DNA from 4 places in the Halomonas sp. BLK-85 genome. Region 4 is predicted to be linked to each of the others. Evidence: predicted binding sites of a transcription regulator. Region 4 holds the regulator's gene; each other region holds the start of a gene.
The links. The regulator PhoB, encoded in region 4, activates phosphate uptake and scavenging genes when phosphate is short. The targets are predictions, from matches to a motif close to TGTCATANNNNTGTCANA.
Positions count from the first base shown of each region.

Region 1: LL947_RS04025 (DUF6482 family protein) is a predicted target of PhoB. The motif match lies at 3,043-3,060, and genes of this name have one in related genera.
Region 2: LL947_RS02865 (CYTH domain-containing protein) is a predicted target of PhoB. The motif match lies at 4,738-4,755, and genes of this name have one in related genera.
Region 3: elbB (isoprenoid biosynthesis glyoxalase ElbB) is a predicted target of PhoB. The motif match lies at 3,867-3,884, and genes of this name have one in related genera.

Region 1 covers NZ_CP087731.1:911,712-919,725, reverse strand. The annotation lists gene hemH (ferrochelatase) at 1-356, opposite strand, end outside; gene LL947_RS04035 (cryptochrome/photolyase family protein) at 468-2,042, shown strand; gene LL947_RS04030 (thiol-disulfide oxidoreductase DCC family protein) at 2,089-2,484, shown strand; gene LL947_RS04025 (DUF6482 family protein) at 2,610-2,912, opposite strand; gene LL947_RS04020 (hypothetical protein) at 3,117-3,410, opposite strand; gene dnaB (replicative DNA helicase) at 3,475-6,378, opposite strand; gene rplI (50S ribosomal protein L9) at 6,505-6,951, opposite strand; gene LL947_RS04005 (hypothetical protein) at 6,967-7,818, opposite strand; gene rpsR (30S ribosomal protein S18) at 7,830-8,014, opposite strand, start outside.
Region 2 covers NZ_CP087731.1:652,921-660,934, reverse strand. The annotation lists gene xseA (exodeoxyribonuclease VII large subunit) at 1-118, shown strand, start outside; gene LL947_RS02885 (C45 family autoproteolytic acyltransferase/hydrolase) at 122-1,159, opposite strand; gene argA (amino-acid N-acetyltransferase) at 1,209-2,522, opposite strand; gene LL947_RS02875 (inorganic phosphate transporter) at 2,682-3,947, opposite strand; gene LL947_RS02870 (TIGR00153 family protein) at 3,956-4,636, opposite strand; gene LL947_RS02865 (CYTH domain-containing protein) at 4,785-5,687, shown strand; gene LL947_RS02860 (ion transporter) at 5,726-6,610, shown strand; gene LL947_RS02855 (L-threonylcarbamoyladenylate synthase) at 6,649-7,272, opposite strand; gene LL947_RS02850 (PHP domain-containing protein) at 7,275-8,014, opposite strand, start outside.
Region 3 covers NZ_CP087731.1:2,714,960-2,722,973, reverse strand. The annotation lists gene LL947_RS12325 (LysR family transcriptional regulator) at 1-441, opposite strand, end outside; gene ppk1 (polyphosphate kinase 1) at 454-2,643, opposite strand; gene hemB (porphobilinogen synthase) at 2,763-3,737, opposite strand; gene elbB (isoprenoid biosynthesis glyoxalase ElbB) at 3,941-4,600, shown strand; gene tatC (twin-arginine translocase subunit TatC) at 4,653-5,438, opposite strand; gene tatB (Sec-independent protein translocase protein TatB) at 5,435-5,929, opposite strand; gene tatA (Sec-independent protein translocase subunit TatA) at 5,933-6,199, opposite strand; gene LL947_RS12290 (phosphoribosyl-ATP diphosphatase) at 6,255-6,620, opposite strand; gene ubiB (ubiquinone biosynthesis regulatory protein kinase UbiB) at 6,673-8,014, opposite strand, start outside.
Region 4 covers NZ_CP087731.1:3,078,084-3,086,097, forward strand. The annotation lists gene pstB (phosphate ABC transporter ATP-binding protein PstB) at 1-51, shown strand, start outside; gene phoU (phosphate signaling complex protein PhoU) at 129-860, shown strand; gene cysZ (sulfate transporter CysZ) at 995-1,702, shown strand; gene phoR (phosphate regulon sensor histidine kinase PhoR) at 1,755-3,095, opposite strand; gene phoB (phosphate regulon transcriptional regulator PhoB) at 3,098-3,784, opposite strand; gene ubiA (4-hydroxybenzoate octaprenyltransferase) at 3,878-4,768, opposite strand; gene LL947_RS14145 (chorismate--pyruvate lyase family protein) at 4,847-5,350, opposite strand; gene LL947_RS14150 (NAD(P)/FAD-dependent oxidoreductase) at 5,577-6,797, shown strand; gene LL947_RS14155 (HU family DNA-binding protein) at 6,916-7,188, shown strand; gene LL947_RS14160 (hypothetical protein) at 7,188-7,544, shown strand; gene yccS (YccS family putative transporter) at 7,724-8,014, shown strand, end outside.

The DNA of each region.
Region 1 (8,014 bases), 980 kb from region 4:
TTCAGCCGTTCACGCATTTTGTCGGTCTGAGACCGTGTAGTGGTCAACAGCGGACTTTCATTCTTTTCATTGTTCCAGATGCTGCGGTAGGCCGCGCCCGAACTGAAAGGCCGTTTTGACAGAATGATGCCTTGCAACAAGGGCTGCCACAGCCAGTTTGAATAATCGACAACACGCTTGTCTGACAGAAATTCGCTCAGGTAGCGGCGCATGGACCAATAGTCTGTGGCATCGGGAGTCCCCAGATTCGCCAGCACAACGCCTACCTTGGCATGTGAAACCACTGGCGGGTGGTCGCTGTCCGCGTGGGCCAGGCGGCCCTCACCGGGATGATCCATTTCTACCTGTTCTGTCATTTCAGTCTCCTGCAGCAAAAATAATTTTCTGATCTGAATGGTAACACTGTTAGCCAAAAGGCGGCATGAAGTTATACTATCAACATCATTTGTATAATAGTAGGTAAACTCATGTCCAAGCCGCTGATACTGGTACTCGGAGACCAGCTTTCATTTGCGCTGCCCACTCTGCGCCAGACGCCGGATAACGCTGTCGTTGCGCTGTGTGAAGTGGCCGAGGAAGCCTCCTATGTACCCCACCATATTCATAAGATCGGGCTTTTTTTGGCAGCTATGCGACATTTTGCCCAACAGCTGCGCGAAGCTGGCTGGCAGGTTCACCACAGCGCACTGGATGACCCCGACAATACACATTCATTGATCGACGAAGCGGAGCGGCTGGCACGCGCTTACCACTGCGATCACATTCTGGTAGTTCGCCCAGGAGAGTGGCGCTTATGGGAGGCCATGCAATCACGTGCCAACAGCACTATCCCCTGGCAACTGGTGGAAGATGACCGTTTTTTCACCACACCGGATGATTTTGCTCAGTGGGCACAGGGGCGCAAGCAGTTACGCCTGGAATACTTCTATCGCGAACAGCGCAAACGCTCTGGCCTGCTTATGCAGGCAGATGGCAAGCCGCTGGGCGGGCAGTGGAACTTTGATCATGATAACCGAGAACCTTTGCCGGATACTTTCACTCCCCCTCAACAGCGCCAACACAGCATTGATGGCATCACCCGGGAGGCACTGGACGTGGCAGCCCGCCATTTTCCGGCGCATATCGGGCGCATCGATAATTTTAACTGGCCTGTTACCCGTCAGCAGGCGCTGACGGAACTGGATGACTTTATTGCCTATCGCCTCAGTGATTTTGGTCGTTACCAGGATGCGATCAGCGATACGGAGCCTTACCTTTTCCACGCGCGGATTTCGGTAGCCCTGAACATTGGCCTGCTATCCCCCCGGGAAGTATGCCACGCCGTTGAACAGGCTCACCTGGAAGGCCTGGCGCCGATCAATGCCGCTGAAGGTTTCATTCGCCAGGTGCTGGGCTGGCGTGAGTATGTGCGCGGTCTGTACTGGACACAGATGCCGGAATATAAAACCCGCAACGGCCTGGGTTTCCAGCGTGAGCTGCCGGCGTTTTTCTGGGATGGCAATACCGACATGCGCTGCCTCAAGCGTGCCATCGAAATGACCATTGATAACAGCTATGCCCATCATATCCAGCGTCTGATGGTGACGGGAAATTTTGCCCTGCTGTGTGGCGTCAAACCGGAAGCACTATGCGACTGGTATCTGGCGGTGTACGCCGACGCCAGCGAATGGGTGGAGCTGCCCAACACCCTGGGCATGGTACTGCATGCGGACGGTGGTTTGATGGGCTCGAAGCCTTACTGTGCATCAGGCAAGTATATTGACAAGATGTCGGATCACTGCCAGCACTGCCGTTACTCCCCCAAACAGGTAACGGGTCCCAAGGCCTGCCCGCTGAACAGCCTCTACTGGCATTTCCTTGAAACCCATCGGCCTGAATTAAACCACAATCCGCGTATGAAGCTGATCTACGGCTCCCTTGACCGTATGAAGGACGAAAAACGCGACGCCATGCGCGAACAGGCAACACAGTTCCTGGATCAGCTGACGTCAGCGCCTGGCTATGGCCAGCCGACGCATACTGGCGGTTACTATTCTGACTGACAGGTGACAGACAGCACATTTTTCATTATTTGACCAAGAGACCCCAATGAGCCAACGAGACACCCTGAGTGCCAAAGCACCCGTCACCCTCTTTTACGACGGCCATTGCCCCTTCTGCCGCGTTGAGGTTGACTGGCTCACCAAACATCGCCATCACCAGCGCATTCAGCTTGTCGACATCCAGCAGGCGGAATTTCTGGAAGGCCAATATGGCGCTTCTTTTGACACCATGATGGGAAAGCTTCACGTACTGGATAACGCTGGACACTGGTATATCGGCATGGATGCCAGCCGCGCCCTTTATGCCGTTCTGGGTTATCAGCGCCTGGTGAGATTTTCCTGCCTGCCTATCATAAGCGGCATGATGGATATCGGGTATCGGCTGTTTGCCCGCTACCGGGTCAGGCTGGGCAACTGGTGGGAAAAACGCAAAAAGAAATGAGGGCAATTAACGTCAATGGTGACTGAGTGGTGGGTGGCTTATGTCCCTGACAACCCCCATTGGCTGAATGAAATGAACAAGCATTCACTGCGTTGTATTCAGCCAATAAAAAAAAAACGACTTGATTAAAAGACCAGCGGCATACGGGATGTCAGCGGCGCGCTGTAATGTGCATCACGACCAATGACTTCATCCTGAGGCACATGCTGAACCAGATAAGCCCGATGGATACCCGCACGCTTGAGTTCAAGATAGACATCATCCAGCGAGCGGAAAAGCATCGGCTTGGCCCGCCGGGTCAGCATGTGCCGCTCACCTTCCATGTCCTCAAGCTCGACCTGATAAAAACGGCTACCTGAGTGGGTAATGACCCTGATTTCAAAGTTATCGTGACCCGCCACGAACTTCTTAAGCTCCTTGAGTTCCATAAACACCTCTTTCATATATCGTTTTTTTGATTTTATCGTTCATCTTTCACCCACAGGCAACAAGCGTATGGGCACGGCTTAGAGCTGACAGTCAGCCTATTAGACCCGCGTGAATATCCTGTTGCCTGTGTGTGTCAGATATATGACATTTATGAGCAGAAAGCGTTCATGACCAAACAGTTACCCCAGTCGCCTTACCTGGAGCTATTGGTATTCGGAAGGATCTATCGCCTTACCCAATGAATTACGGTCAATCCAGTTACCGGCTTTGGTTTCCTTGTAACGAAATACCACTTGATCGCCAATGCTGACCGGCACTTCGCTGTCTTCGGTCTGGTAACTGTATTTTTCGCCATCGACCACCAGAAAGTAGCGATAGAGATCCGGCATCCCCAGCCATTCCTTGAAAGGCCCTTCCCGTTCAAGCGACTGCAGCTCGCCACGCGCCTGCAGCTTGGGTGTTCGCTGTTTATTTCCACGCCGGAAACCACCTGCCATTCCATCTTCTCCTGTAGTTACTGTCCAATTTACTAAAAAGAGTACATGCGCTGCAATTCGTGCTCTAGCCACCAAAAGCTTCGCCATAGCTATCCGGGGCCAGGTCCTCAAAGCGCGTGTATTTGCCAATGAATGCCATATGCACCGTCCCGATCGGCCCGTTACGCTGCTTGCCTATGATCAGCTCTGCCAGGCCCTGGTTATCCGGGTTGTCAGGGTTATACACTTCATCACGGTAAACAAAGGCAATCACGTCGGCATCCTGCTCGATCGCCCCTGATTCACGCAAGTCCGACATCACTGGTCGCTTGTTGGGACGTTGTTCCAGCGAGCGGTTAAGCTGTGAGAGCGCAATCACCGGACAGTTAAACTCTTTGGCAAGCCCCTTGAGCGAGCGGGAGATTTCCGAGATTTCACCGGTACGGTTTTCCGAGAACCCCGGAATCTGCATCAACTGCAGATAGTCAATCATGATCATGGCCATATTGCCCTGTTCACGTACCACGCGACGAATCCGTGAGCGCATCTCATTGGGAGAAAGCGCCGCCGTATCATCGATAAACAGTTGCTTGTCCTTGAGCAGGTTAACCGCCGAGGTCAATCGCGGCCAGTCCTCATCCTCCAATTGCCCCGTACGCACCCGGGTCTGGTCAATGCGTCCCAGAGACGACAGCATCCTGAGCATCAGGGAATCCGCGGGCATCTCCATGGAAAACACCATCACCGGCTTGTCACTGGCAATCACCGCATGCTCCACCAGATTCATCGCGAACGTGGTGTTATGTACACAGATATCTTCTGCAACAAAGTTGTGAGTATCGTCCACTGTCAGATCATACACCTGCTGCATTCCAAGCGGTTCAATAGCGACCACTTCATCCCAATAGATATCAGATGACGCCAGGCTTTCAAGATACCTATCAGCGTCCAGCAAATCGGCAAACTCAGCGGCTCGATGACGTGATAAACAGCGTTCGCCAACCCCCGACAAATGCGGATTATAGCCAACAGGTAACGCTTTACCGGATTTCTCGAACAGCATGCGCCAAGAACGTTGGCCTTTTTTTGCAAGCACGTAATGGTTGACCGACTTAGGTAAACTATCGCGGTTACTATGTATTCGCTTAGCGTTAATACAGGCGCTCAGTTCGGCTAATGCCCGCTCTTTGCTGAAGATACCGACATCCTGAATAAAACGTTTTTGACTTGTTTGATCAAGAATCTCAAGCTCCCAGGGGGACTGACGCAGATTGTCATAGCGGTTATGCTTTTCACGAATCTTGCTCAAAATGCCAAAGCGCAATAGCAAATGCTGCACACCACGAACCAATTCCCGGCTCGAGGACGCATAGCTAATCCGCCCCTGACCATTCGCCTGGATAAAAGCACTACCATCACAGGCAAAAAGACGGTTCAAGAATAGCGCCAATTGCTGTTTAGGTAAGCGGAACACGCAGTCTGGTATCTGCTTGTACAAGGCTTTTTTAGCCCACACGCCGTGCACGTCAAGAAATCGCCTGACCGGATTAGGGCTATTTTTCCCCACCGAGGAATAGTCAGACGCAGAAAAGTCACTGGTAACCGTTAGATCCAGCGTCTCGCAAAGACGCATAAAGGTTGGCTGCACAGTCACCATTTTCCCATTACACCAACCGCTCACCGCTGCCTTTCTCACATTTAACAGCGATGCCAGTGCCTCACCCGTCATCCCCTTAGCCTGAAGCTTTGCACGTAATACGTGTGAAAACTGCTCTCTTAAAGCGTATAGACGTGTTGCATCCCGGCTCACCCGTAGAGTAGGCGTTCGCTCAGTCTTTCTTTCTGCCTTATCCACCAAGCGGCATGTCACACCGGGAAAATGTCCCACTGCGTCAGCAAAATCAGCACGCAGTGCTTCATTGCTGTTGGTGAACATCGGGCATGTCTGGGTGGTACCACCATCGCCCAGCATATAAGCCAAGGTCTTGAGCTGATATTCAGGCATTACATCATGACCGAACACTGGGATTTCACGCGGCACTGCTATACGCTCGCCGACCTCAATTTTCCCTAGAGGCTGCCAACCTTCTCCCGTTAAAAACGGATGCGTCAGGGTGGTTGCGACTTCCCGTCCCGTTGCCGTCCTGACGCGAAAAACCGGCTTAAGACCATCATCGACGAAGGCTGATGCGCAGGTTTTTTCCAACTTGAAGTCATTGGTTAACGTCAACAAAGAGGCCTGCTGGCGTGCTACCAGGTCATCAATTGTGACCAAAGCGCCACTCTCCGGGTCTACCAGTCGCGAGCCACTCATCAAACACTTGCCCATTGAGGGCCTTCCAGCAATGATCACCAGGTCAGAGGGCTGTAAACCGGAGGTCATGTCATCAAGGTCACGAAAGCCCGAGGAAAGCCCGGTCATCTGGCCTTTCATGTTGAACAGTTCATCGATACGGTCGACTGCCTTGGTCAGCAGCTCGCTCATGCCGATGGGCCCGCCGGTCTTTGGCCTTTCTTCAGCAATCTGGAAAACCAGCCGTTCGGCTTCATTGAGCAACTCATCCGCGGGCCGCCCCTGAGGAGCAAAGGCGCCTTCAGCAATCTGATTGGCCGCACGAATCAGTTTGCGCAAGGTTGCCCGCTCGCGGACGATGTCGGCATAGGCGCGAATGTTGCTGGCGGACGGCGTATTGCGTGCCAGTTCGGCGAGAAACCCGAGACCGCCAACGGTGTCCAGCTGATCTCGACCGTCCAGTGCCTCGGATAAAGTCACCACATCAAGTGGCTGCCCCGCCTCTGCAAGGTGCGTCATGACGTTGAACACCAGACGATGCTCATAACGATAGAAATCATCAGCCACAAGACGATCCGACACGTTATCCCAGGCCTGATTGTCGAGCATAAGCCCACCCAGGACGGACTGTTCAGCCTCCAGTGAATGGGGTGGCAGCTTAAGAGCAGCCGTTTCCTGATCGGCGGGATCCTGCATCATGCACTCCTTGACTCACGCATCCACGAACGTTTTCCAGCCACCATCATTGTTACACTAACAGCAAAGGGCGCGGGGATTGCCCGCGCCCTTTTTATGTACCGCATGGTGTTCAGCAGAGCAAGCTTACTCAGCCATTACCACAACACGAACAGTAGCATTCACTTCTGCATGCAGGCGAAGTTCGATATCGTACTCGCCTGTCTGACGAATCGGACCCAGGGGCATGCGCACTTCACTCTTGGCTACCTCGATGCCAGCAGAGGAAATGGCGTCAGCCAGATCACGCGGGCCGATTGAACCAAACAGTTTGCCTTCATCGCCTGCCTTGGAAACCAGCGACAGTTCGATGTCGTTAAGCTGTTCAGCGCGAGCTTCAGCTTCAGCCTTACGCTCAGCGGCCTGAGCTTCCAGCTCAACACGCTGGGCTTCAAATGCCGCAATATTTTCTTTGGTTGCCGGTACGGCATGACCGTAGGGCACCAGGAAATTACGACCGTAACCAGGCTTAACAGTGACCTTGTCACCGAGGCCGCCCAGCTTACCAATTTTGTCGAGCAGAATGACTTCCATCTCGTAAACCTCTTGTCAATTGCTGCGGGCAAGACGGGCGCGAACGTTCGCGAATGTATCCATCAACCCTAGAAGCAGCACAATGAGAATCGTAGGCCAGGTAGTGATCAGCAATATATAGAAAGCGACCAGCCATAGCCCGTTCATCCCCTTTAATCCAATAACACCGTGTACCAACGCAATACCGGCAATCAGCAATGGAATCCAGCACAGCATCGCCAGTGCATAAATACCCAACAGCATTCCTGCAACGCCAATCGCAAAGAGCGTTAAAAGCTCTTTCGGGGTCAACCTGAAGGCATGGAACTCATCCCGAAACCCACCAGGATTATACAGCCCGGCTTGCCAGCTACGCGCCAGAGCCAGGCAGGCAATGGATGCCAACAGCACCACCAACCCTGTTACGTTGCCCACCACCAGCGAAGCCAGCGTCTGGGTGTCGTAACCCTGATTGGTCAGCTCAGTGAGCATTCCATCCACTTCTTCTGAGCCCTGACGCAGTTGTTCAAGCATCAGCTCAGTGCCCTGCGGCGGGATGAAAATGCCTAACTGCACCATGGCAGATGCCGCGACAGCGCCAGCCATCAGGGCCAATCCCCAACGCATGCGCTCTCGCAATACAACCGCCATCAGCGTCACCAGCAGCAAGCTTGCCAGTGGTATGACGTCACCCTGAATCCACCACCACCCAGAGGGCACTGCCGCTGCGATGATGACGGGAAGTGCCGGTGCAAACCCTTTCCTGAGCGTGACCAGGCCAGCAATGGCGACGCCCAACCAGAACAGCCAGGGAACCAGTGTCGCCAGTGCGGCGCCACCAGCGGCGTATGGCGTGCCTTTCATGAACCATCGGGCGAGTGCCAGCATTACGTCTCTGCTTACTGGTGGCTATCGGTATAGGGCAGCAGTGCCAGGTAACGCGCGCGCTTGACGGCGGTTGCCAGCTGACGCTGATAGCGTGCTTTGGTGCCGGTGATACGGCTCGGAACGATCTTGCCGGTTTCGGTGATGTAAGCCTTCAGCGTATCAAGATCTTTGTAATCGATCTGCTTGACGCCTTCAG
Region 2 (8,014 bases), 720 kb from region 4:
GCACGGCCAGATTGTGCGCAGCGCCGCCGATACCTCACCCGGCCAGACACTTAAGTTGCGGCTAGGTGAAGGCAGGCTCAGCGTTGCCGTCAAACGACGCTTTACTCAGGTTAAGTAGCGGTCAGCGGCCTGGATCAAAGGCCAGCTTTCCTGCATAGGCCGGTGTGGCATTGGGGCGGTCATAAATTCGCCAGGCAACGCCATCGGCCTCAATGCACATGACTGCCGTGGCCAGAGTGTTTTCCTGATCCGGGTCGTCGGCGGCAAGGCGCAGAATGGGCAGGCCATCACCCTGTTGATCGTGAAGAATCGCCAGGGGCGCCCGCTCCCCGCCAGCCAATAACTGCTCGCCGCGCTGCTGGCGGTCGCGGGAGGATGCCGTGATCGACTGGGCAGCGACTCCCTGGTGCTGAAAAAGCGCATGATTGGCATGTGCCGCAGGCGCAGTCAGAGCCCGCTTTGCCAGGGTGCCTGCCCCGAACTCGACGCTGATCACCTCAGCCCGGCCCCTTTCAGCCAGTGAGAAATGAAAACCACCACATTCAGGGTGCTGCTCCAGCAGGGCGATGACCTCGGCAATCGAGCTTTCATACAGAGCGGCGCGACCCAGCACCATGCGTGGCATTTGGGGCACCACGTCATGCAGGCGCAGGTTGTTGACCGCCTGAACCCAGCCCTGGCGGGTGATGGCCAGCGTGTGGCCAGGTATCGAGCCGGGATAACAGAAGGCCATAAACCCATTGGCCTGTTCAGGGTTTACCTCGGCGATAAAGCAGTGCCCGCTGAAAAACGGCAGGCCGTCTTCGTTATGTGCTATCAGCGGATTGTCACCGGGAATTGCCAATGTGGTACAGCCATCCGGCACATGAGGCAGCAGGTCGCCTCGGCAGTTCCAGGCAAATACTGCCTGGAAAGGCAACGCCAAGCCGTCTGCCAAACCCTCTAGTTCTTCCCAGACCGCCGGGAAATAATGCTGAGTGTTAGCGGCCATGTTGGCCACGGCCTCACGATGACACGGCGCGGTCACCTCCGCCCAGATGGGACTGGATAACAGATGACGATGGACCGCGTCTCGCCCGGCTCTACCCAATGCCAGGCCAATGTCATAAGAGCATCCATTGATACGCTGCCAACCTAGCGATAATCCTTCATCAGACATGGCACTTATACACTCGCTGCGGGGAAAAGGAGCTATTGAATCTGGACAGTCAAGCAAGTGCCTTGATCAGCACCTTGGACTTACGCGCCTGATTGTAGGTTTCACGTTTGAGCAACGGCAGATCATCAATACTGGCCGACGCAAAGCCCCGCTCCGCAAACCAGTGAGCCGTATGGGTAGTGAGTACAAAAATAGCGCCCACACCCAGGCGCTGGGCACGCTGCTCAATGGCTTGTACCAGCCGTTCACCGCGCTCGCCGCCCTGGTAGCTGGTATGCACGGCCACACAGGCCAATTCGGCGATATCCGCCTGGGCAAAGACGTGCAGAGCCGCACAGCCGATCACCATGCCGTCACGCTCGATCACCAGATAGTCATCAATCTCATGCTCCAGGCGTTCCCGGGATCGTGCCACCAGCATGCCGCGGCGTTCAAGAGGCTCCAAAAGATCCAGCAGCCCAGCGATATCACTCAGAGTCGCCGGGCGTAGCTGTTCGTAGCGATGCTCGGTGATCATGGTACCGACGCCATCGCGGGTAAACAGCTCCCCCAGCAGCGCATCATGGTTGCGCCAGCACAGCAGGTGAGTACGCGCCACGCCTTCCCTGGCCGCTGAGCAGGCAGCTTGCAGGTGGCGTGCCAACTCGCCGCCCTGCTCGGCCGCCGCCAGGCGTGGTTCTGCTTCGTCCGGGCTTAGCTGGCGCAGCAGGGCACCTTGCTCGTTAGCCAAACCTTCCGATTCTCCCAGCAGGATCAGCTTGTCAGCGTTCAGCGCCACCGCCGCATGATGAGCCACATCAGCGGCATCCAGATCGAACACCTCGCCAGTGCTGGAAAAGCCCAGTGGCGGCAGAAGCACCAAGGATCCCTTTTCGAGCAGCCCTTCTATGGCCCCGGCGCGTACGCGACGCACTTCACCGCTGCGATCAAAATCGACCCCCTCACGCACCCCCAGCGGCTTTGCCGTGACCAGGTTGCCGGAAATCACACTCAGATCGACCCCATGCAGGGGCGTACTCGGCAACCCCAGCGAAAGGCGCGCTTCCAGCCATAGGCGTTGATGAGACGCTACCTGCTCCACCTGAGCCATCACGGCGCTGTCAGCCACCCAGCGGCCCGCCACCTGACGCGGCGCCACCCCGGCCTTATGCAGGGCGACCTGCACCTGAGGGCGAATACCGAACACCACGACCAGACGAACGCCGAGCGAATGCAGCAGCGCCAGGTCCTGAATCAGCTGTTCGCCGCGCTGTGACGCAATTGCTTCGCCTTCCATCAGGATGACGAAGGTTCGCCCGCGGTGGGCATTGATGTAAGGCGATGCATTGCGAAACCAGTCAACAAAAGGGAAGCGTGTATCCAAGGGCCGCTCTCCGGCAGCAGGTGAAAGAAAATAACAGCATTTACTTTACCAGAGCTGAAAAAACAGCGGCACCTCTCCAACATGATCAAATGCCGAAAAGATGCCGCCTGGGTCTTTCAAAGGGTAAAAAAAGACGTCGTAACCCACGTCAAGGTGCCACTAGCCAAACATGCCCTTGAACATGAAGAAGAACAGGATGGCCAGGCCCGCCCCCGCCGGCAGGGTAATCAACCATGACATGGCGATGGTGCCGATCACCCTGAGGTTCAGGGCCGTCATGCCGCGCGCCAGGCCCACCCCAAGCACCGCCCCTACCAGTGTGTGGGTGGTGGAAATCGGTAACCCGGTGCCTGAGGCCAGTACCACAGTCGTGGCGGCTGCCAATGTGGCGGCAAAACCACGACTTGGCGTCAGCTCGGTAATCCCGGTGCCCACTGTGGCAATCACCTTATGGCCATAGGTCACCAGGCCGACCACAATACCGCCGCCGCCCAGCACGAGTACCCACCAGGGCACCAGGGCAGCACCGCCCACTTCACCGCCGCTTTGCACGACACTGATCACCGCTGCCAGCGGTCCAACCGCGTTGGCCACATCGTTGGAACCGTGGGCAAACGCCATGGCGCAGGCGGTAAAGATCATCAGCACAGCGAAGGCACGCTCCACGTTGGCATAGCCAAAGTGGTCTTCGTTACTCTTGACATAGACCACCCGGCGTTCCATCACAAAACCAATGCCCATCAGCACAAGCCCCAGAATCAATGAGAGCATCAGGCTTTGAGCAAAACTCAGCGTCAGCCCCACGTGCTTGAGTCCCTTGGTCATGGTGACCATGGCAACGACAAAGCCGACCATAAACACATAGGCCAGCAGGTATCGCTTGGCCGCTGCCAGCGGGTTTTGCGCCTCAAACACCAGATGATGAATCGACTTGAACAACACAAAACCGACGGTGCCTGCCAGCAGGGGTGACACGACCCAACTGGCGGCAATGGTGCCCACCGCATTCCAGTCCACTGTGGCGGCGCCCAGGCCTGCCACGGCAAAGCCGACAATAGCCCCCACAATCGAGTGAGTGGTCGAGACCGGCCAGCCTTTCATGGAGGCAATCAGCAGCCAGGTACCCGCTGCCAGCAGCGCCGAGAGCATACCGTATACCAGTAGCTGGGGGTCATCCTGCAAAAGTTCCGGGTCGATAATCCCTTTGCGGATGGTGTTGGTGACCTCACCGCCTGCCAGCCAGGCGCCCAGGAATTCAAAGATGACCGCAATCAGAATGGCCTGCTTGATGGTAATCGCCCGGGAACCCACAGAGGTTCCCATGGCATTGGCAACATCATTAGCCCCGACCCCCCAGGCCATAAAGAAGCCAAACAGGCAGGCCAGGATGATGAATATGTCGCCGTATTGCGCAATGATCTGCATGTTGCCTCCTAGCGTGCCGTCAGAATCTGTAAGCGGCTACCGACACGCTCGGCACGGTCGGACAGCTCTCCCACGCCATCGATGATCTGGTAGAGAAAGATCACATCGATAGGCGGCAACTCGCTTTCCAGATCAAACAGTTGGCGGCGAATGGCGATCTGTTGGCTATCGGCCTGGTTTTCGAGGGTATGCAGCTCGCGGATCATGTTTTGTATGACGTCTGACACATTGCGCCCGAACCCCGATTCCAGCAGCTCCTTGAGCTCCTCAAGCGCCTGACGGGCCTGAGCCACACAGGCCACGCTGGTGCGCATGTAGACACGCATCGGTTCAGCCAGCGGTTCAGGCACGCACATCTTGCGCCCCAGCATGATGCCGCTGATATCACGCACCTTGTTGGCAATCTTGTCCTGAACGCTGATCAGATCGAGCAGATCCGAGCGCGAAACAGGCAGGAACATGGTGTTGGGAAGGTTGAGACGCAGCTCTGTCTTGAGCACATCGGCATCATGCTCCAGCCGGGTGATATCCTCACGCAGCCGGGCTGCGCCTTCCCAATCGCCTTTCAGGGTTTCTTCAAAGAAGGGAAGCAGATGCTCTGCGCACTCGTGGGTTTTGACGATATGCGCCAGCAGCGGTTGGAATGGCGATCGGCCAAACATTGCAGAAAAAGGGTTGGAGGTAACCATAAAGCCTTTTAGCCTGTTTTCGGTGAGCCGGAAAACTGAATTCATCGAACAAGCGCCGCAGTATAAAGTTTGGCCGCCGTTTCGTCACAAAAAGTTCACACTGTCATGTAAATTTAATCTTAAATTCATCTAAAAAGGTGGCATTTTCATGCAGCTTAAAAACCAGGGAGCGCCATCGCCTCAGGAAATCGAGCTAAAACTGGCCCTTCCTGATACGTCCATCCCGCGAGTCAAGCGCCTTCCACTGCTGGCCTGCCAGGCTCCCAGTCAGCACACTCTGGTCAACACCTATTACGATACGCCTGAGGGTCTGCTTGCCGAGCAACGCGTTGCCTTGCGGCTACGGCATGACGACGGTCAGATTGTGCAAACCGTCAAGACGGCAGGCATGGGCGGCGGTGGCTTATCCACCCGAGGAGAATGGGAATGGCCCTTGGAAGCAGCGACACTGGATATCGAAGGGTTAAAGGGCCTGCCACCCTTTGCCGCCATTGGCCCTGAAAGGCTGGCCGAGCTGGCGCCTCAGCTGGAAACCAATTTTCTTCGCACCCGCTGGGAGATTGAGCACTCAGGCAACCGGGTTGAAGTCGCTCTGGATGAAGGGGAGATTGTCAGCGGCCAGCACACCACGCCCATACGGGAGCTCGAGCTGGAACTGAAAAGTGGCCATCCCGACGCCCTATGGGAACTGGCTACCCTGATCGCCAAGGCAACCCCCTTGCGCCCTTCAGACAGCAGCAAGGCCGCACGCGGCCGGTGTCTGGCCGAGCAGCACTGGCCGCTGCCGGATGCCCGCTCGCCAAGTGCCCTGCTACACCGCGCAACCCTGGCGCTGGATGCCTGGCACGACAGCCAGAGGGAAGCTCACCTGGCAGCGGCAGAGGATAGCCTGCGCCAGCTGTCCGCACATCCGGCGCTGGATAAGACCTTACGTGAATTCGCCAGGCAGCTGACCTGCGGCCTGGACTCACACGGCCAGCCTGATCGTTACTTTGGCCCGGCAGCCCTGGCGCTTGCCCGTCGCCTGAACGAGCCAGGTGCTTTAAGCTAGGGTCCTGTCGACCGCACGCTCACATCAAGGACTCTGCCATGCATTTCAGCCCTGCAGCAGAAGGACTGCGCACCCGCATCTTTCACGTTATTTTTGAATCGGATACGCCGGGTGCCAAAGCCTTTGATATCGCTTTGATTCTTGCCATTCTGATCAGCGTGGCCGCTCTTCTGCTGGATAGTGTCGATGCTTACCACCAGCGTTTTGGTTACCTGTTTGCCTATATCGAATGGGGCTTTACCCTGGTGTTTACCGTTGAGCTGGCCTTGCGTCTCTATTGCCTTAAAAAGCCGTGGCTGTACATTAAAAGCTTTTACGGACTGGTCGACCTGGTCGCTATTGTGCCTGCCTGGCTGGTGCTGATAGTGCCTGGCGCTCAAGGCCTGGTACTGATCCGCGTGCTCCGTGCCCTGCGGATTTTCCGTATTCTGCGGCTGATGGAATTTGTCAGTGAAGGACACCTGCTGATTGACGCCCTGAAAAGAAGCGCACGCCAGATCTTCCTGTTCTTTTTCAGCATATTGATGGTCGTTACCCTGTTCGCCTCTCTGATGTATGCCATTGAGTCCCCGGAGGCGGGCTTTACCAGTATCCCGATGTCGATCTACTGGGCGATTGTCAGCATGACGACGGTTGGCTACGGTGATATTGTCCCGATGACATCCGTGGGCAAGGCGATCACGGTCATCCTGATGCTGATCGGCTATTCGATTATTGCCGTACCCACCGGGGTATTTTCAGCCCAGGTGATCCGCTCGATCCGCGAAGAGCGCTACTCTGAGGAGGCCTGCCCCGGCTGTGGTCACGATCGCCACGAAAAAGGCGCCTACTATTGCCTGCGCTGCGGCACCTGGCTGGATGAAAACACTCAGGACCCCCGAAAAGCCCACAAGCATGCCAGCCCGGACGACTCGTCTGAATGACCGGGCTGGACGAAAATGCGCCTCCGCCCGCACCTGGTTCAGTCTTCGAAGGGCGCCGTATCACCTCGGCCTTCACGTACAATTTTGGGCGGCAGGTCGCGCAGGTCAATTACACTGGTGGGGTCGAGATGGCAAGCCCCACCATCAATAATGGCATCCAGGTGAGCACCAAAGCGTTCGCGGATTTCCTCGGCATCAGTCATCGGCAGGTCTTCGCCGACCGGAATCAGGGTGACGCTCATCAAGGGCTCACCCAGTGCGGCCAGCAAGGCATGGCTAATGCGATGATCCGGCACTCGCACACCGATTGAACGGCGTTTGGGATGCAAGAGTAGCCTGGGCACCTCAGAAGTGGCATCAAGAATAAAGGTGTAAGCACCGGGTGTATGCGCTTTCAGCAGACGGAAGACATCATTGTCAACTTTGGCATAAGTGCCGATTTCGGAAAGATCTGAACACACCAGCGTAAAGTTGTGTTTGTCATCCAGTGAGCGCAACCACTTGATCTTCTCGATAGCCTTTTTTTCCCCCAGGTGGCAACCCAGCGCATAGCCGGAATCCGTGGGATAGGCGACAACACCACCTTTGTTGATAATCTCGATGGCCTGATCGATCAGGCGTTTTTGCGGATTTTCTGGATGAATCTGAAAAAATTGGCTCACCGTCATTCTCCTTTGATGTCAGGCGCGTTGGGTACGTTGAAATGCTCGGCAAGTAATGGATGCTGCCAAATGGGCGGCGCTGCCGTACGCGGCACCAGGCTCATGCTGCCAGGAGCGGCATGACCACCGGAAAAGTGAAAATCGCTTCCCAGCGAGGCATATAACCCACGTTCGACCAACTGGCGGGCCAGGTCACGGGTAGCGTCAGCATTTTGCTGCCCATTGACCAGTTCGACTGCTTGACCGCCTGCTTCTACAAAGGCATCCATCAAAAGCCCTCGCTTTCGCCGCGTCAACCTGTAGCGCAGTGGATGGGCAATCACCGCAACACCTCCTGATGCTACTATCCACTCGGTGGCTTGTGAAATTTCGGGCCATTGTGCTTTGACATCCCCTTTTTTTCCGCTGCCCAGGTAGCGTTTGAACGCATCGGCCCAATCCCGGGCCATTCCGGCAGCGACCAGAGCCCGCGCAAAGTCCGGGCGCCCGAGCGGTCTTTCGCCACCCGCCTGCGCACGGGCTTTGGCCAGGGCGTCAGGCAAGCCAAGCTTCTCCAGCTGGTGGGCAATGACCTCGGCCCGTGCTATGCGCGCCTGGCGTTGGTGAACCAGTCCCTCCACTAGCGCACCTTGCACCCCCTGGGGCATTAACGCCACTACATGAATACCTACGCCACTCCAGCGTGTGGATAACTCGCAGCCTGGCAATACACAGATATCCAGCCGCTCGGCAGCCTGTTGTG
Region 3 (8,014 bases), 360 kb from region 4:
GGTGATCACCAGATCAAGCTGTTCACGGGCCAAAGCGGGTAACGGGTCAAAATGGTGGCCGCCGGGAATATCAATTTCCACCTCAGGCCAATGGTCTCGAAAATGATCCACCGTGGGCATCAGCCACTGAAAACAGCTGTGGCATTCGATGGCCATGTGCAGACGCCCCTGTTCCGCGCCCGCCATTTTGGCGATATCCCGCTCGGCACGACGCACTTCCGGCAGGATACTGTCGGCCAGATGGAGCAGCCGCAGGCCTGCCCGCGTAAACTCTACGGGCCGGGTCTTGCGTATAAAAAGTGCCGCTTCCAGGCGGTTTTCCAGGTCTTTTAACTGATGGGATAGGGCCGACTGGGTCAGATGCACCCGCTCGGCTGCTTCTACCAGAGAGCCTGTTTCACGCAAGGCCAGCAAGGTGCGTAGGTGGCGTAGTTCGATCATACGGTCAGCTTATCAGCTTTTCGACGCATAGGCGTATAGCAAGGTCTCCTGTGCACTGATGGGTGCACCCTCGCCATGGCCCTGAAGCTGGTAACTGCCGTCCGGTTGCAGAAGCCAGCTCTGGCAGTTATCCACCAGATAGGTTTCCAGATCCTTGCGTACCCGGGTGGCCAGTTTCTTATCCAGCAGTGGGAAGCAGGTCTCCACCCGATGAAACATGTTGCGCGCCATAAAATCAGCGCTGGAACACCAGGTCTCCGGCTTACCATCGTTATGGAAATGGAATACCCGGGTATGTTCCAGAAAACGGCCAATGATCGAACGCACGCGAATATTCTCGGAGACCCCTTCAATACCCGGTTTGAGACAGCACATGCCGCGGATGATCAGGTCACACTCAACCCCTGCCTGTGAGGCGCGATAAAGGGCCTTGATCAGCTTTGGCTCAGTCAATGAGTTACATTTGATGATGATATGGGCGCGTTTGCCCTTGCGGGCACTCTGGGCTTCACGATCAATCATCTCGCACAGCCGCTCATGCAGGGTAAAGGGTGCATGTAGCAGGGTATCAATGCGTCTTGCCCGGCCCATGCCGGAGAGCTGCTGAAACACCCGGTGAACGTCGGCACACAGGGCCTCGTTAGCGGTCAGCAGGCTATAGTCGGTGTAAAGCTTGGCTGTCTTGGAATGGTAGTTGCCGGTGCCCAGATGCGCATAGTGACGCAGCGCGCCTTTTTCACGCCGCACGATATGCATCATCTTGGCATGGGTCTTGTAGGCCATGACCCCATAGATGACGATGGCCCCGGCTTCCTGCAGGCGCGAGGCAAGCTGCAGGTTGTCAGCTTCATCAAAGCGCGCGCGCAGTTCAATGACCACGGTCACTTCCTTACCCTGGCTTGCTGCATCCACCAGGGCACTGACAATCGGAGACTCTGCCCCCGTGCGGTAAAGTGTCTGCTTGATCGCCAGCACATCCGGGTCGCGGGCTGCTTCGCTGAGCAGATCTTCGATGGGGGTGAATGACTGGAACGGATGATGAAGCAGAATATCGCTCTTACGGATGGCGTTAAACAGACTGCCACTTTTGAGTGTCTTGGGAACGCCGGGCGTATAGGGGCGGTAAAGCAGCTCTGGCCGGTCAACGTCGCCCAGCACGGCCATCATGCGGGTCAAATTGACCGGGCCTTCTACCCGGTAGAGATCTTCCTGTTCCAGGTTGAACTGGCGCAGCAGGAAGTTGATCAGGTCTTCCGGGCAGTTATCCGCCACTTCCAGGCGCACACCGCTGCCATAGCGGCGGGCGAGCAGCTCTCCGCGCAGCGCAGAGGCCAGGTCGGACACTTCTTCCGGGTCGACGGTCATATCCGCGTTGCGGGTCAGGCGGAACTGGTAGCAGCCACGTACCTGCATGCCGGGGAACAGTTCTTCGGCGTGGGCGTGAATCATCGAGGACAGAAAGACATATTCCGAATAGCCTTCTTCACACAGCTCTTTGGGCAAGGCCATCAGGCGCGGCAGCGAGCGCGGCGCAGGCAGAATGGCCATGCCCCCGGCGCGGCCAAAGGCGTCCTTGCCTTCAAGCTCAACAATAAAGTTCAGGCTTTTGTTGACCAGACGTGGGAAGGGGTGAGACGGGTCCAACCCGATAGGGCTGATGACCGGCATGATTTCATTGTTGAACATTGCCCGCACCCATTCTTTCTGGGCCTGGGTCCACTGGCTGCGGCGCCGAAATCTCAGGCCCTGGGCCTCAAGGGCCGGCAAGAGGGTATCGTTGAGAATCTTGTACTGACGGGCGATCTGCTCGTGGGCAATCTGTGAAATCTCGCTCAACACGGCTTTGGGCAGGCGGCCATCGGCCCCTGTGGTGTCATCACCCAGGGCGATCTGATGCTTCAGGCCGGCTACCCGGATCTCGAAGAACTCATCCATATTGGATGAGAAAATCAGCAGGAACATCAAGCGGTTCAGCAGCGGGTGTGCATCATCCAGGGCTTGCTCAAGCACACGGATATTGAACTGCAAGTGAGAAAGCTCACGGTTGAAATACAGCTGAGGATCATCCAGATCGGTTTCCAGCTGGCTGTCCCTGGCCTGTACACCGGTTGTCGTGCGATTTACACGCAAGGTAGGGGTGTCTTGTTCTCCAGCCATGGATTCGGTTCCTGTCTGCGGTTGTTGTCCACCGGTGGTATCCATCACTGCTCCTGATTCTTCAAATTGACCATTCTGCATTTCAGTATGGACGATATAAATGACAAATGGGTGTCACCCAAGGGTCATCTGGTGAGCAGGGCAAAATGGACAGCCGTTCAAGTTCAGCCATTGGCCTTCAGAAGCCGTGCAGCGTCGAGTGCAAAGTAGCTGAGAATGCCATCGGCACCGGCGCGCTTGAAGCACATCAGGGACTCGAGAATAACGCTGTCGGCATCCAGCCAGCCGTTATCAAAGGCGGCACGATGCATGGCGTACTCGCCGCTGACCTGATAGGCAAAGGTGGGCACCTGAAGCTCATGCTTTACGCGCCGAACCACGTCCAGATAGGGCATGCCCGGCTTGACCATGACCATATCGGCACCTTCAGCAATGTCCATAGCCACTTCGTGGAGCGCTTCGTCACTGTTGGTCGGGTCCATCTGGTAGGTGCGCTTGTCGGCCTTGCCCAGGTTGCCGGCTGAGCCGACGGCATCCCGGAAGGGGCCATAGTAGTGGGAGGCATACTTGGCGCTGTAGGCCATGATGCGGACGTTATGCAGGTGTTCCTGCTCGAGTACCTGGCGTATCGACCCAATGCGGCCATCCATCATATCCGAGGGAGCGACCACGTCCGCACCGGCTTCCGCATGAGAAAGCGCCTGCTTTAGCAGGGTGTCGACCGTGCGGTCATTGATCACATAGCCCTGCTCATCAATGATACCGTCCTGGCCATGGCTGGTGTAGGGGTCGAGCGCAACATCAGTGATAATGCCAAGCTCGGGGAGGGCTGCCTTGAGCGCTCGCACGCTGCGCTGCACGAGCCCCGCCGAGTTGTAGGCTTCCTCGGCAAGTTCGGTTTTCTGCTCCGGTCCGATCACTGGAAAAAGCGCCAGGGCCGGAATGCCGAGCGTATAAGCCTCCCGAGCCTGCTCGATCAGCAGATCCAGAGACAGGCGTTCAACGCCGGGCATGGACGGAATGGCCTGACGCTGATTTTCACCCTCCAGTACAAACACCGGCAGGATAAGGTCAGCGGCAGAAAGGCTGTTTTCCTGCATCAAGCGGCGTGAAAAAGCGTCACGACGCATGCGGCGCATGCGTGTGGCAGGAAAATGACGCTGGGTGTTGGTCGTCAATGCTGTTCTCCTTGCGTCTCTGGGAAGCGGGGTGAGTACGGTCAATCAGTATCTGTTCAGAGTATATCAATCCAGTGATAGGGCGAAAGCTGGCTTGTGACTGTCACATAAACTGCCTAAAGTAGACGGCTATTAACAAAACGCTATAAAAGAGGTCACTTCTCATGACAAAACAGGTCGCAGTCATTCTGGCCGGGTGCGGTGTATACGACGGCTCTGAAATCTATGAAACCACCTTGACGCTGTTGCGCCTCGATCAGCTGGGCATCGGCTATCATTGTTTTGCTCCGGACCTGAATCAGCATCAGGTGATCAATCACGTCACCCAGCAAGCCTCTCAAGGCGAAACGCGCAACGTGCTGGAAGAGTCGGCCCGGCTGGCGCGAGGGGATATCAGCCCGTTAAGCGAGCTGGATGCCGGACACTTTGATGGTGTTATTGTACCCGGTGGCTTCGGCGTCGCACAGAACCTCTGCGATTTTGCGCTTGAAGGGGAAAGCATGCAGGTACTGGCGCCCCTCAAGGACGTGCTTGATGCCTTCCGCGAAGATGGTAAGCCAATCGGGCTGATCTGTATTGCACCGGTCATGGTACCGCGCCTGCTGGGGGAAGGGATTGCCGTCACTGTTGGCCATGACCCGGGGGTTGCCGGTGCCATCAGTGCCATGGGGGGCCTGCACCGTAGCTGCAGCGTTGAAGAGATTGTCGTCGACTTCGAAAACCGCGTGGTCACCACTCCAGCCTATATGCTGGCGACACGTATCAGTGAAGCCGCTACCGGGGTTTTCAAGCTGGTCGAGCGCATTGATGAAATGATGGGCTGATGACGGGTCCTGTATCCGGGTTTTCAGGCGCGGATACAGGACGCTGAAAACGTTAACTGTTCTCGCCGAGCTCGTCATCTGCATCCTGGGCGGGCTTGCGGCGCACCAGTCGTCCAAACAGCAGGCCAACCTCATAAAGCAGATACATGGGAACGGCCAGCAGGCTCTGCGAAACAACATCGGGGGGTGTCAGCAGCATGCCGACCACGAAGCAACCGAGAATCACGTAGGGGCGTTTTCTGGAAAGGCTTTCAACGCTGGTGGCGCCACTATAGATCAGCAGGAAGGTGGCAATCGGAATTTCAAACGCTACTCCGAAAGCAAAGAACAGCTTCAACACAAAATTCAGATACTGGTTGATGTCGGTCATGATCTGAATGTCTTCTGGCCCTGTCTGGGTGAAGAAGGCAAACAGTAACGGAAACACCACATAATAGGCAAAGGCGGCGCCAGCATAGAAAAGCCCCACGCTTGACACCAGCAGCGGAATGGCCAGCGCCTTTTCATTATCATAAAGCCCGGGTGCGACAAACGACCATGCCTGATGAAGAATGAAGGGCACGGCGGCAAATACCGCCACGACCAGGGTCAGTTTGAAGGGCGCCAGAAAAGGGGAGGCCACTTCGGTGGCAATCATCTGTGACCCTTCGGGTAGCAGCGCCATGAGCGGTTGGGCCATAAAGGTATAGATATCATTGGCAAAAGCGTACAGCCCAAGAAAGATCACCAGCACCACGACCACGGCACGCATCAAGCGTGAGCGAAGTTCGATCAGGTGTTCAATCAAGGGGGCTTGTGCCTGTTTGGCTTGTTGATCCTGAGAGTCACCGCTGCTCATCGGGGATTGCTATCCTGTTGAGTCGACGTCGTATGGGACGACGTCCTGGAAGAGGACGGGGACGCCTGTGAAGAAGACGCCTCGGCCGTTGATGCATCCTGGGGGCCTGAATCCGCAGTTGAAGTGCTGGTTTCCCGCACGGTGTCCAGGGCATCGTCAATACGTGCCGATGCATCCGCCAGACGCTGATCCTTGTCGGGTGAAGCCTTGTCACTGTCGGACGCGCTGGGAGCCTCAGCGATATTCTCAACGTCCTGCTTGGCTTTCCTGAGGCTGTCGTCGAGCTTTTTCTGCTGTTCATTAAGTTTCTGGCGCAGTTCTTCAGATTCAAGCTGAGCGCTGATTTCACGCTGCATGCCGGATACCGAGCGCTTTATCTTGCCGACCCAAAGCCCGGCGGTACGCGCAGCCCGGGGCAGGCGCTCAGGGCCAAGTACCAACAACCCAACCACGGCGATGATCAAGAGCTCAAGAAAACCGATATCCAGCATGGTTTATTTGCGCTCTTCGCTGTGTTCAGTGGGCTTTTCCTGCGCCTGAACGTCATAGGTATTGCCGTTTTCTTCATGCCCGACCTTGGCCTGTGGTTCGTCAGCATCTTTTGAACCATCGGCTTTTTCTTCATCATGCATGGCTTTCTTGAAGCCTTTCACCGCGCCCCCCAGGTCGGTGCCGACATTACGCAGCTTCTTGGTGCCGAAAATCAGGATGATAATCCCCAGAACAATCAGCAACTGCCAAATACTGATGCCACCTAACATATGCGAGTCCTCATGTGTGCTCGGCAAATCAACCGGAAAATAGATGTTATAACAATCAGGCCTTGTTGCGAGAGGCCTTTTCGTCGTGGCCCGAGACGCCAAAGCGCTGTGCCAGTTCATTAATCACAGCCTGGTGATCCAGGCCCAGGTGAGAAAGCATGACAAGGCTATGAAACCACAAATCTGCCGTTTCGGCGATAAGCGCCTGTTGTTTGGATGGCTCGCCACTTTCTGCATCCTTGGCAGCAAGCAGGGTCTCCGTCGCTTCTTCGCCCACTTTCTCAAGTATCTTGTTCAATCCCTTGTAATGCAAGGAAGCCACATAGGAGTCGTCCGGAGCTGCGTGGCGACGCTGTCTGAGTACCTCGAAAAGGGCATCGAGGACGGTATCGTCAACGGCCGGTAATGGCGTCTTGGTCATAATGTGTCCTTGTGATTTGACACTGAAAAGAGAGGCAAGCTCCCTGGCGAGTCTAGTGCCACACCAATAGCAAAAGCCCGATGGCCGCTGCTACCAGAACCGGCCAGTCCTGTACGCTGGCCCACTGGCTGAGAGGTTGCCAGGTCAGGGCAATGGCAAGCAGGATCAGACCGAGCTTGAGACGGTAATGGCGTTTATTTTGCTGGGACAGCGTCTTCTGGATCATCGTGATGGCATTGGCCTGATGGTGGCGCTGGCGCTGTTCTTTCTCCATCCGGCTAAGAGTCTTGTGCGCCAGCACTGGCAGCTCAGGCAGCTGGTGAGCCAGCTCGGGTGCCTGGCGCTTGAGCGAGTCCCATACGCCACGAGGGCCAGAGCGCTCCTTCATCCAGCTTTCCAGAAACGGCCTGGCGGTGTTCCACAGATCAAGGTCCGGATAAAGCTGACGCCCGAGCCCTTCAATATTGAGCAGGGTTTTCTGTAGCAGCACCAGCTGGGGCTGCACTTCCATATTGAACCGCCGGGCCGTCTGAAACAGCCCCAGCAACACCTGTCCGAACGAGATGTCCTTTAACGGCTTTTCCAGAATGGGCTCGCATACAGTCCGGATGGCAGCGGCAAATTCGTTGGCACGCGTATCTTCGCTCACCCAGCCGGACTCGATATGCAGCGCTGCAACTTCGTAATAATCCTGACGGAAGAAAGCCAGCAGGTTGCGCGCCAGATAATCCTGATCTTCCCGGGTCAGGCTGCCGACAATGCCGCAATCGATCGCGATATATTGCGGGTTTTCCGGGTCATCGCAATCAACAAAGATATTCCCCGGGTGCATGTCGGCATGGAAAAAGTTGTCGCGAAAAACCTGGGTAAAAAAGATCTCAACGCCACGTTCTGCAAGTTTTTTCAGGTTGGTACCCCGGGCGCGCAAGGTATCGGTATTGGCCACAGGGACACCCCGAATACGTTCCTGAACCATCACATGGCGCCGGGTATAGGTCCAGTAAATAGCCGGCACGAACAGCAGCGGTGAATCCTTGAAGTTACGTTTCAGTTGAGAGGTGCTGGCGGCCTCCTTGTAGAGATCAAGCTCATCAAACAAGGTGGCTTCATAGTCGCGGATTACCTCCACCGGCCGCAGGCGGCGAGCTTCGGGAACAATGCTCACCAATCTGGCCAACTGATACATCAGGGCCATGTCCTGCCCCATGATCCTGTCGATGCCCGGGCGGATAATCTTGACCACCACTTCTTCACCGCTGTGCAACTCGGCAACATGCACCTGAGCAATCGATGCCGATGCCAGAGGCGTGCGGCTGAAGCTGGCAAAGGCAGCGCTCAGCGACATGCCCAGTTCTTGCTCTACCCGGGCAACAGCCGCGTCACCCGGAAACGGC
Region 4 (8,014 bases):
AACCCACGCTTGCGCCACACCGAAAACTACATTACCGGGCGCATCAACTGACAGGAAGGTCGGTGACCCTGGACCTTACCTGCTTATAATTAATTTCATCACCCCGCAACCGCCATCAGGAGCGCACTATGGAAATCAACAGCGAAAGCCACAGCCAGCATATCTCACGTCAGTTCAACCAGGAACTGGAGGAGCTGAAAACCCACTTGATGGCCATGGGTGGCCTGGTGGAAAAACAGGTGCAGGATGCGATAACAGCCTTGCTGGAAAATGACAGCAAACTGGCCACCAAGGTGCGCGATAATGACCGGGAAGTGAATGATCTGCACCTGCAGATTGATGAGGAATGTACCCGCATATTGGCGCGTCGCCAGCCCGCGGCCTCGGACCTTCGTCTGGTGCTTGCCGTGATTCGTGCTTCCTCTGATCTGGAGCGTATCGGCGATGAGGCCAGCAAGATTGCCCGCAATGCCATCTCGCTGACTGAAAGTAACAATGTCATACGTGGGCTGGTCGAGGTGCGTCATATCAGTGAGCACGTGCGCAAGATGCTGCGTGATGCACTAACGTCCTTTGCCCGCTTTGACCTTGAGCTGGCCATCGAGGTGGTCCGCGAGGACGAGCTGGTCGACGATGAGTATGGCAGCGCCATGCGCTCGCTGATTACCTTTATGGCCGAAGATGCCCGCTCGATTTCATCGGTGCTGAGTGTCATGTGGATTCTGCGCGCCCTGGAACGGGTTGGCGACCACGCCGATAACCTGGCAGAACACGTTGTGTATCTGGTCAAGGGCCTGGATATCCGTCACAGCGACCCGGACACGCTGGAAGCGACCGTGCTCGACCGCGACAAATCCTGAGCTTCAGGCCAGCGTTTGCTGGCCATCACCGCTGGGTACGTATGGGTAGACAACATACGAGCCGGCAAATAACCGAACGGGCCGCATCCAGCATGCGGCCCGTTTCGTCGCTCCCCTGGACAAGGAAACCTCGAATGATCAATGCGTTCACCGCCATCACCCGAGGAACACGCTGGGTCTATCAACCCGGCCTGCGGCGTTATATCTTCTTCCCGATAGTGGTCAACTTCATTGTCTACGCCGGTCTGATCCGTTTTGTATGGCAACGCTTTGACGGTTGGCTGAGCTACTGGATGAGCCTGGTGCCGGGCTGGCTGGAATGGCTTTCCTGGCTGATCTGGCCGCTGTTCCTGATCAGCCTGGTCGCAGTGGTGTTCTTTTCCTTTACCCTGGTCACCCATCTGATTGCCGCGCCTTTTTACGGTTTTCTGGCCGCCAAGGTTGAAGCTCGAGCCACCGGCAAGGCGCCTATTGACGACCGTGGCCTGATCCGCACGGCCGTCGATACGCTTAAACGCGAGGTGGTCAAGCTGGGGTATATTCTGCCGCGCATGCTGGTGTTGTTCGTCATCAGCTGGATACCGGTGCTCAATCTGCTGGCCCCGTTTTTATGGGCGCTGTTTTCAGCCTGGGTACTGGCGATAACCTATCTGGATTACCCGATGGACAACAACAGGGTGAGTTTTGCCGATATGCGCTCGCGGCTCTCGGCCCGCTGGTGGCACAGCCTGAGTTACGGGGGGCTGGTGATGCTGTTGACCCTGATACCGCTGGCCAACCTTTTCCTGTTACCCGGCGCCGTTGCCGGAGCGGTGTTGATGTGGGATGGCCACTACCGCTAATGACGAACCCCACTATGCACGACTCACCACCACTGCAGCCCGACATCCCGGGTCAAAATGGATGCCCACTAACGGCGCGCGGGCATGACGGGGATGAGGGAGATTCACGACTCACCCGCCTCGTTACGGGGAAGTGACAGCAGAAACGTGCCCCTTCCCCCGGGTGTGAATCAATCTCCAGCTGGGCATCGTGGCGCAGCAGCACGTGCTTGACGATCGCAAGACCCAGCCCCGTTCCTCCCGTCGCGGTGCTGCGGCCTTTATCAACGCGATAGAAGCGCTCGGTCAAACGCGGAATGTGTACTGGGTCAATGCCGTCGCCATCGTCTTCAACCGTTATATAGGCGCCCTGAGCATCACAGACCCAGTGCAGAGTGATCTGGCTGCCTTGTGGGGTATAGCGCACGGCGTTGAAGGCCAGGTTGGAAATCGCGCTACGCAGCTCCTGCTCGCTGCCCATCAACTGCGCATTACTGCCAATGACCAACTGGATATCATGTTGCTCTTTGGCCAGCGCCCGCGCATCGTCAGCAACTTTATGCAGCAGGGCATGCACGTCAATCGGCGCGTGATCGTCGCCGCCCTGATCAATTTCCAGGCGCGACAGCAGTAAAAGGTCATCGACCAGGTTCTGCATCCGGGTGGTCTGGGCCTGCATCTGACCAATACTGCGGCCCAGGCGTGGCGGCAACTGCTCGGCCAGGTCGGAGTAAGTCTCCAGGTACCCGGCCAGGACGGTGAGCGGCGTGCGCAACTCGTGGGAGACGTTGGCAACAAAATCGCGACGCATCTGCTCAAGGCGATGCAAGCGGGTAATATCGCGGGCCATCACCAGACGTTCATCGTCACCGTAGAGGGTAATCTGGTATTGCAGGATGCGCCGCTCGTCGATGGGCGATGCCAGGGTCAGCGGTTCGCCATAGTCACGGGCGTTAAAGTAGCCCACAAAACGCGGATCACGCAGCAGGTTGGTAATATGCTGGCCACGGTCCTGAGCAGTCTTCAGACCCAGCATTTTGGCGGCGGCGCTGTTCCACCACTCAAGGTCACCGTGACTATCGAGCATCACCACGCTGTCGCGCATGGCTTCGGAGGATTCCTGGATGCGCCCCAGGGTAGCGCGCAGGCGATTCTGGGTAATCCGCTGACCTTTCTGATAGCGATACAGCCGATCAAACAGCTCGCCCCAAAGGCCGGCGGCAGCGGGCGGCTCGTCATGGGGATGCAGGGTCAGCCATCGATACAGGGCACGCAACTGATAAAGGTGGTAGCCAAGGCAGGCGGCCAGGCCAAGCGCCAGCCCAAAGCCTGCGCTGCCGACAATCGCCCCCAGCACAAAGCCCAGGGCACTCAACCAGATTAAACGCCATATTTCACGGCTCCACAGACGCACCCTTACCCCCGTGCAGAGAAACGATAGCCGGTTCCACGCACCGTCTGAATCAGGTGATGGTGATCAATTAACGCCTTGCGCAAGCGGCGAATGTGTACATCCACGGTGCGTTCTTCCACGTACACATTGCCCCCCCAGACCTGATCCAGTAGCTGGCTACGGGTGTAGGCACGCTCCTGATGGGTCATGAAGAACTGTAGCAGACGATACTCGGTAGGGCCCATATCCACGGCTTTGCCATAAGCACTGACGCGGTGGCTGACCGGGTCAAGCAGCAAGCCTTCGATTTCGATCGGATCTTCCACACCACGCGGTGTGGTACGCCGCAAGACCGCCTTTAGCCGGGCGACCAGCTCGCGCGGTGAGAAAGGCTTGGTGATGTAATCGTCAGCACCGGCTTCCAGACCCTGGATCTTGTTGTCTTCCTCGCCTTTGGCCGTCAGCATGATGATCGGCATTTCAGCGGTGGATTCCTCACGTTTGAGCCGCCGCGCCAGCTCGATTCCGCTGGTGCCTGGCATCATCCAGTCAAGCAAGAGCAGATCAGGCTGATGATCGACCACCATGGCGTGGGCATCCTGGGCGTTGTCCGCTTCAAGCACACGATAGTCAGCCATTTCCAGCGCTACCGCAATCATTTCACGGATAGACGCTTCATCATCGACAATCAAAACGGTCTTGGCGGTCATTCCAAAGCCTCAAGGTGTTAAACAAGACATTTCCATGACGATCTCACCATGAGTTGATGACATTAAGATGACAAAAGGCCGATTAACGCGGGTTTAAGCCCCCGTGGGCCATAAACTGAGCACAATGCCAGCAAATACCAATAGCCCCGACCAGTGGTTATTGAGAAAGGCCTGAAAGCAGCGTTCACGCTCGCGCTGACGGATCAAAACCTGCTGGTGCGCAAAGGTCGCCGCCATGGCAATCAGCCCCAGCCAGAAAAACCCACCCAGCCCCAGCCGCCAGCCAACCGTTGCCAGAAGGCCCAGTGTTGCCAGTTGCAGCAGGCCAATGATCAAGCGGTCAGCCTGGCCAAACAGCACCGCCGTCGACTTGATGCCGATTTTCAGGTCATCATCACGATCTACCATGGCGTATTCGGTGTCGTAGGCCACCGTCCACAGCAGGTTAGCGCAAAACAGCAGCCAGCCTTCCAGGGGGACATAACCCAGCACTGCGCCACAGGCCATGGGGATCGCCCAGGAAAACGCCGCCCCCAGCACCACCTGCGGGAAATGGGTATAACGCTTCATGAAAGGATAGACAGACGCCAGCACGACCCCACCAATTGATAACAGAATCGTAAACAGGTTGGTGAACAGCACCAGCACAAAGGCCACCGCTACCAACCCTACAAACAGCAGCTGAGCTTCGCGCTCACTGATGCGCCCGTTCGCCAATGGGCGGGTTTTGGTGCGCTTGACATGACCGTCAAAATGCCGGTCTGCGTAATCATTGATCACGCAGCCTGCAGCACGCATGGCATACACGCCGCCAACAAAAATCAACAGCAATGAGCGCTCAGGCACGCCCCCGGCTGCCAGCCACAGAGCCCACAGGGTTGGCCACATCAGCAGCCAGGTGCCAATCGGACGATCAAGCCGGGTAAGCTGCAGAAAATCCGTCAGGCGGGCAAGCCCACCGGGACGCAGAAGTGAACGATCCATGCTGACTCCATTAAAAAGTGTGCGTGCCTGACCCGGGTACTCAAACGCCTGGGCAGCCAAAGACCTGAACCTGATAGCCTAGCGTGAAGGGCCTTCCAGTGCATCTGCCATGGCAGTCAGAAAATACTCCTGTACCAGCAGGGACATACCGGTGTGGGAAAAACATGACCGCCGCCCCCACAGGCCGCTGGCCGCCACAAAGCGCGGCGCATGGCGAGTCACCTCGATCGGCCCGCGCCGCAGATCGGCCTGCTGAAACAGCCAGCTGCCCAGCGAGCGATCTCCAAGCCTGTCCAGACGCTGGCCATGCAGTTGATCAAGGGGAGCCACCGAGCGCGCTACCACCCAGGGTATATCGTCCAGACACAAGGCTACTTCGCGCAGCCAGGCATACCGCCTGAGGGGCAGCGCCAGCGCTCTGGCTTCATCCACGCTGGGGTAACCTACCCCCTGGCGCAGCACCCTGACGCGAAAACGCCGCCCCTTGCCTGCATTGATCAGGCGTGCCGTCAAGGAATCCGTCGACGCCACCCAGCGCCACCAGAAAACCGACATGCCGGGACGAGCCGCTGGTGCAGGCATCCAGCGAACAGGCAGTTCCGGCTCGGGTGGCGGCAGTGTGAGGGCATGTCTTGAAAGCGTTGCGTTCAAAATCTGACTCTTTAGGATCAATGATCAGCGGTGCCGATTAACCAAGTTGATCAATCGCCTTGATAGACCCCGCCATGCAAGCGCTAGTGTACCATGATGAGACTTGATGCCATGGGCGCGATAACGCCCTGATAACACCACTTCAACAGGGAACAGTATGTCAACTGACGCCGATTTAGTGATTGTGGGTACTGGCATGGCAGGTATTGGCCTGGCCCGAGCATTACGCCGTGCAGGAGATACCCGTTCGATCACCCTGATCAGCAGCGATAGCGGTGACGATTACAGCAAACCGCTGCTTTCAACCGGTTTTGCCAAGGGCCTGCCGCCTGCCCGGCTTGCCCAACGCAATGCGGATGCACTGGCCGAGGAACTCAACGCCAGGGTACTGGCCAACCGCCCGGTCACGGCCATCGACCCCGAGGCTCACCAGCTAACCCTTCAGCCAGACCATGACACTCCAGGCGGCCAGCCAACACCGCAGCGTCTCGCATACCGTACCCTGGTACTGGCCACGGGAGCCGCTCCGCGTATGCCATTTCAGCTACCGGATGCCTGTGCATCACGCTGCTTCACTATCAACGACCTTGACGACTACCGTCGCTTCCACGCGGCCCTGGGTGATGCTCCAGCCCGGGTGGCGATTATTGGCGCCGGGCTTGTCGGTTGCGAGTTTGCCAACGACCTCCACGCTGGCGGACACCAGGTCACCCTGATTGCGCCGGAGCGTGCCCCCTTGCCGCGTCTGCTGCCAGAACGCCTTGGGCACGCCCTGGCAGAGGCCTTCAGCACAGCGGGGATCAGATTGGCGCTTGAGCAAAACCTGCACGATATCACCTGCCACGACGGCGGTGAGGTTCGTCTTACGCTGGCGCCTGCCTCCTCGGGCAGCACAACCGGCAATACCCGTATCGATGCTGATATTGTCTTGTTGGCCACTGGCCTGGCGCCACGTACTTCCCTTGCCGAAGCTGCCGGGCTGGAAGTGACACCCCGGGGCATTACCGTTAACCGCACCCTGCAAACCAGCCACCCTGATATTTATGCACTGGGAGATGTAGCCTGTGTTGAGGGCGTGAACGCCATGTATGTACAACCGCTACAGGCCAGTGCCCAGGTGCTGGCCACCACACTGGCCGGCACGCCGACTCCGGTTCACTTCGGTACCTGGCCGGTACTGGTCAAAACCCCGCTCCTGCCGGTGGTTGCCTACCCGCCCCAGAGCACGCCAACCCACTGGACAATCGATGCCGACGGTCACAACATGACGGCGCTGGCAAAGGACGCCAGTGATCAACTGCTCGGCTTTGCGTTGACAGGCAATTGCGTACGTCAAAAGGTGGCACTTTCCAGAGTGGCACCTCCACTGCTAGGCTAGTGAAGGTCAAACGCAGGGTTTTAGCGAAACACAATATGACACTTGAGCGCTGTTTTTTAAGGTCAAATTCCACTACCGTTTGATCTGTCTATTCTGACCACTTCTATGGAGACTGATAATGCGCAAACCTGAACTCGCGGCCGCGATTGCCCAGAATGCTGATATGTCCAAGGAAAAAGCCGGCCAGGTATTGAACGTCGTTCTCGACGAGATCACCAACAGCGTTGCCAAGGGTGACGACGTTGCGCTGATCGGTTTTGGCACCTTTACTGTGCGCGAGCGTGCTGCACGCACTGGCAAGAACCCCCAGACTGGCGCCCCGCTGGAGATTCCGGCCAGCAAGAATGTTGCCTTCAAGCCGGGCAAGGCCCTCAAGGATGCCGTTTCCTGATGAAACTCAAGCTGGTGCTGTGGTTATTGAGCCTGTTGCTAAAACGTGCCTTGCGTCGCAAGCCGCGTTTTCGCGAAAAGCTTGAGCGCATGCGCCGGCTGGATTGGGGTGTGGCCACCGAAGATCTCAGCATTTGCCGTTACTATCGGATGTCACCCGAAGGCATCACCTCCGCCCGCGGCCTGCCGGTTGATCTTGACTTGGAGCTGCGCTTTGCAGACGCTGACACCGCGCTCAAGATTTTAAGAAAGCCGACACAGCAGGCCTTTCTCGAGGGTATGATGGCCAACAAGGTCAGGGTAGTTGGTGATACTGGCGACATGACCCGATTACAATCCTTACTTAAGCATCTGTAACACTACTCGATCGATCATAGGCTCTGGCCCGTAACAGTGAGTTCACCCACTACGCCGCTGACTGATGACGGCGTGGTGATCAGCCTGTTATCTCTCCTATACTGTTGTTCTGGTTGTTGGCAATCACCGCTTATCACCCGACGCTATTGCCCTGTCCATGGAGTCCAGCTTACCGCCTCATGCCCATTACCCTGTCGCTACGTCGTCTTTGGACACTGGATAAGTTTGCCTACAGCCTGCGGGTATTTGTGGCATTCAGTGGCGCCTTGGCACTGATAGCGGTATGGGGCGACATCGGCTTTGTTATCCCACTGTTTCTGGGCATCATTGCCAGCGCCCTGGCCGAAACCGACGACAGTTGGCAGGGTCGGCTGCAGGCACTGCTCGTCACGCTTGCCTGCTTTGCACTGGTGTCCTGGATCATTCGCTGGATCTTTCCCTGGCCATGGTTGATGGCGTTATGGCTGGCA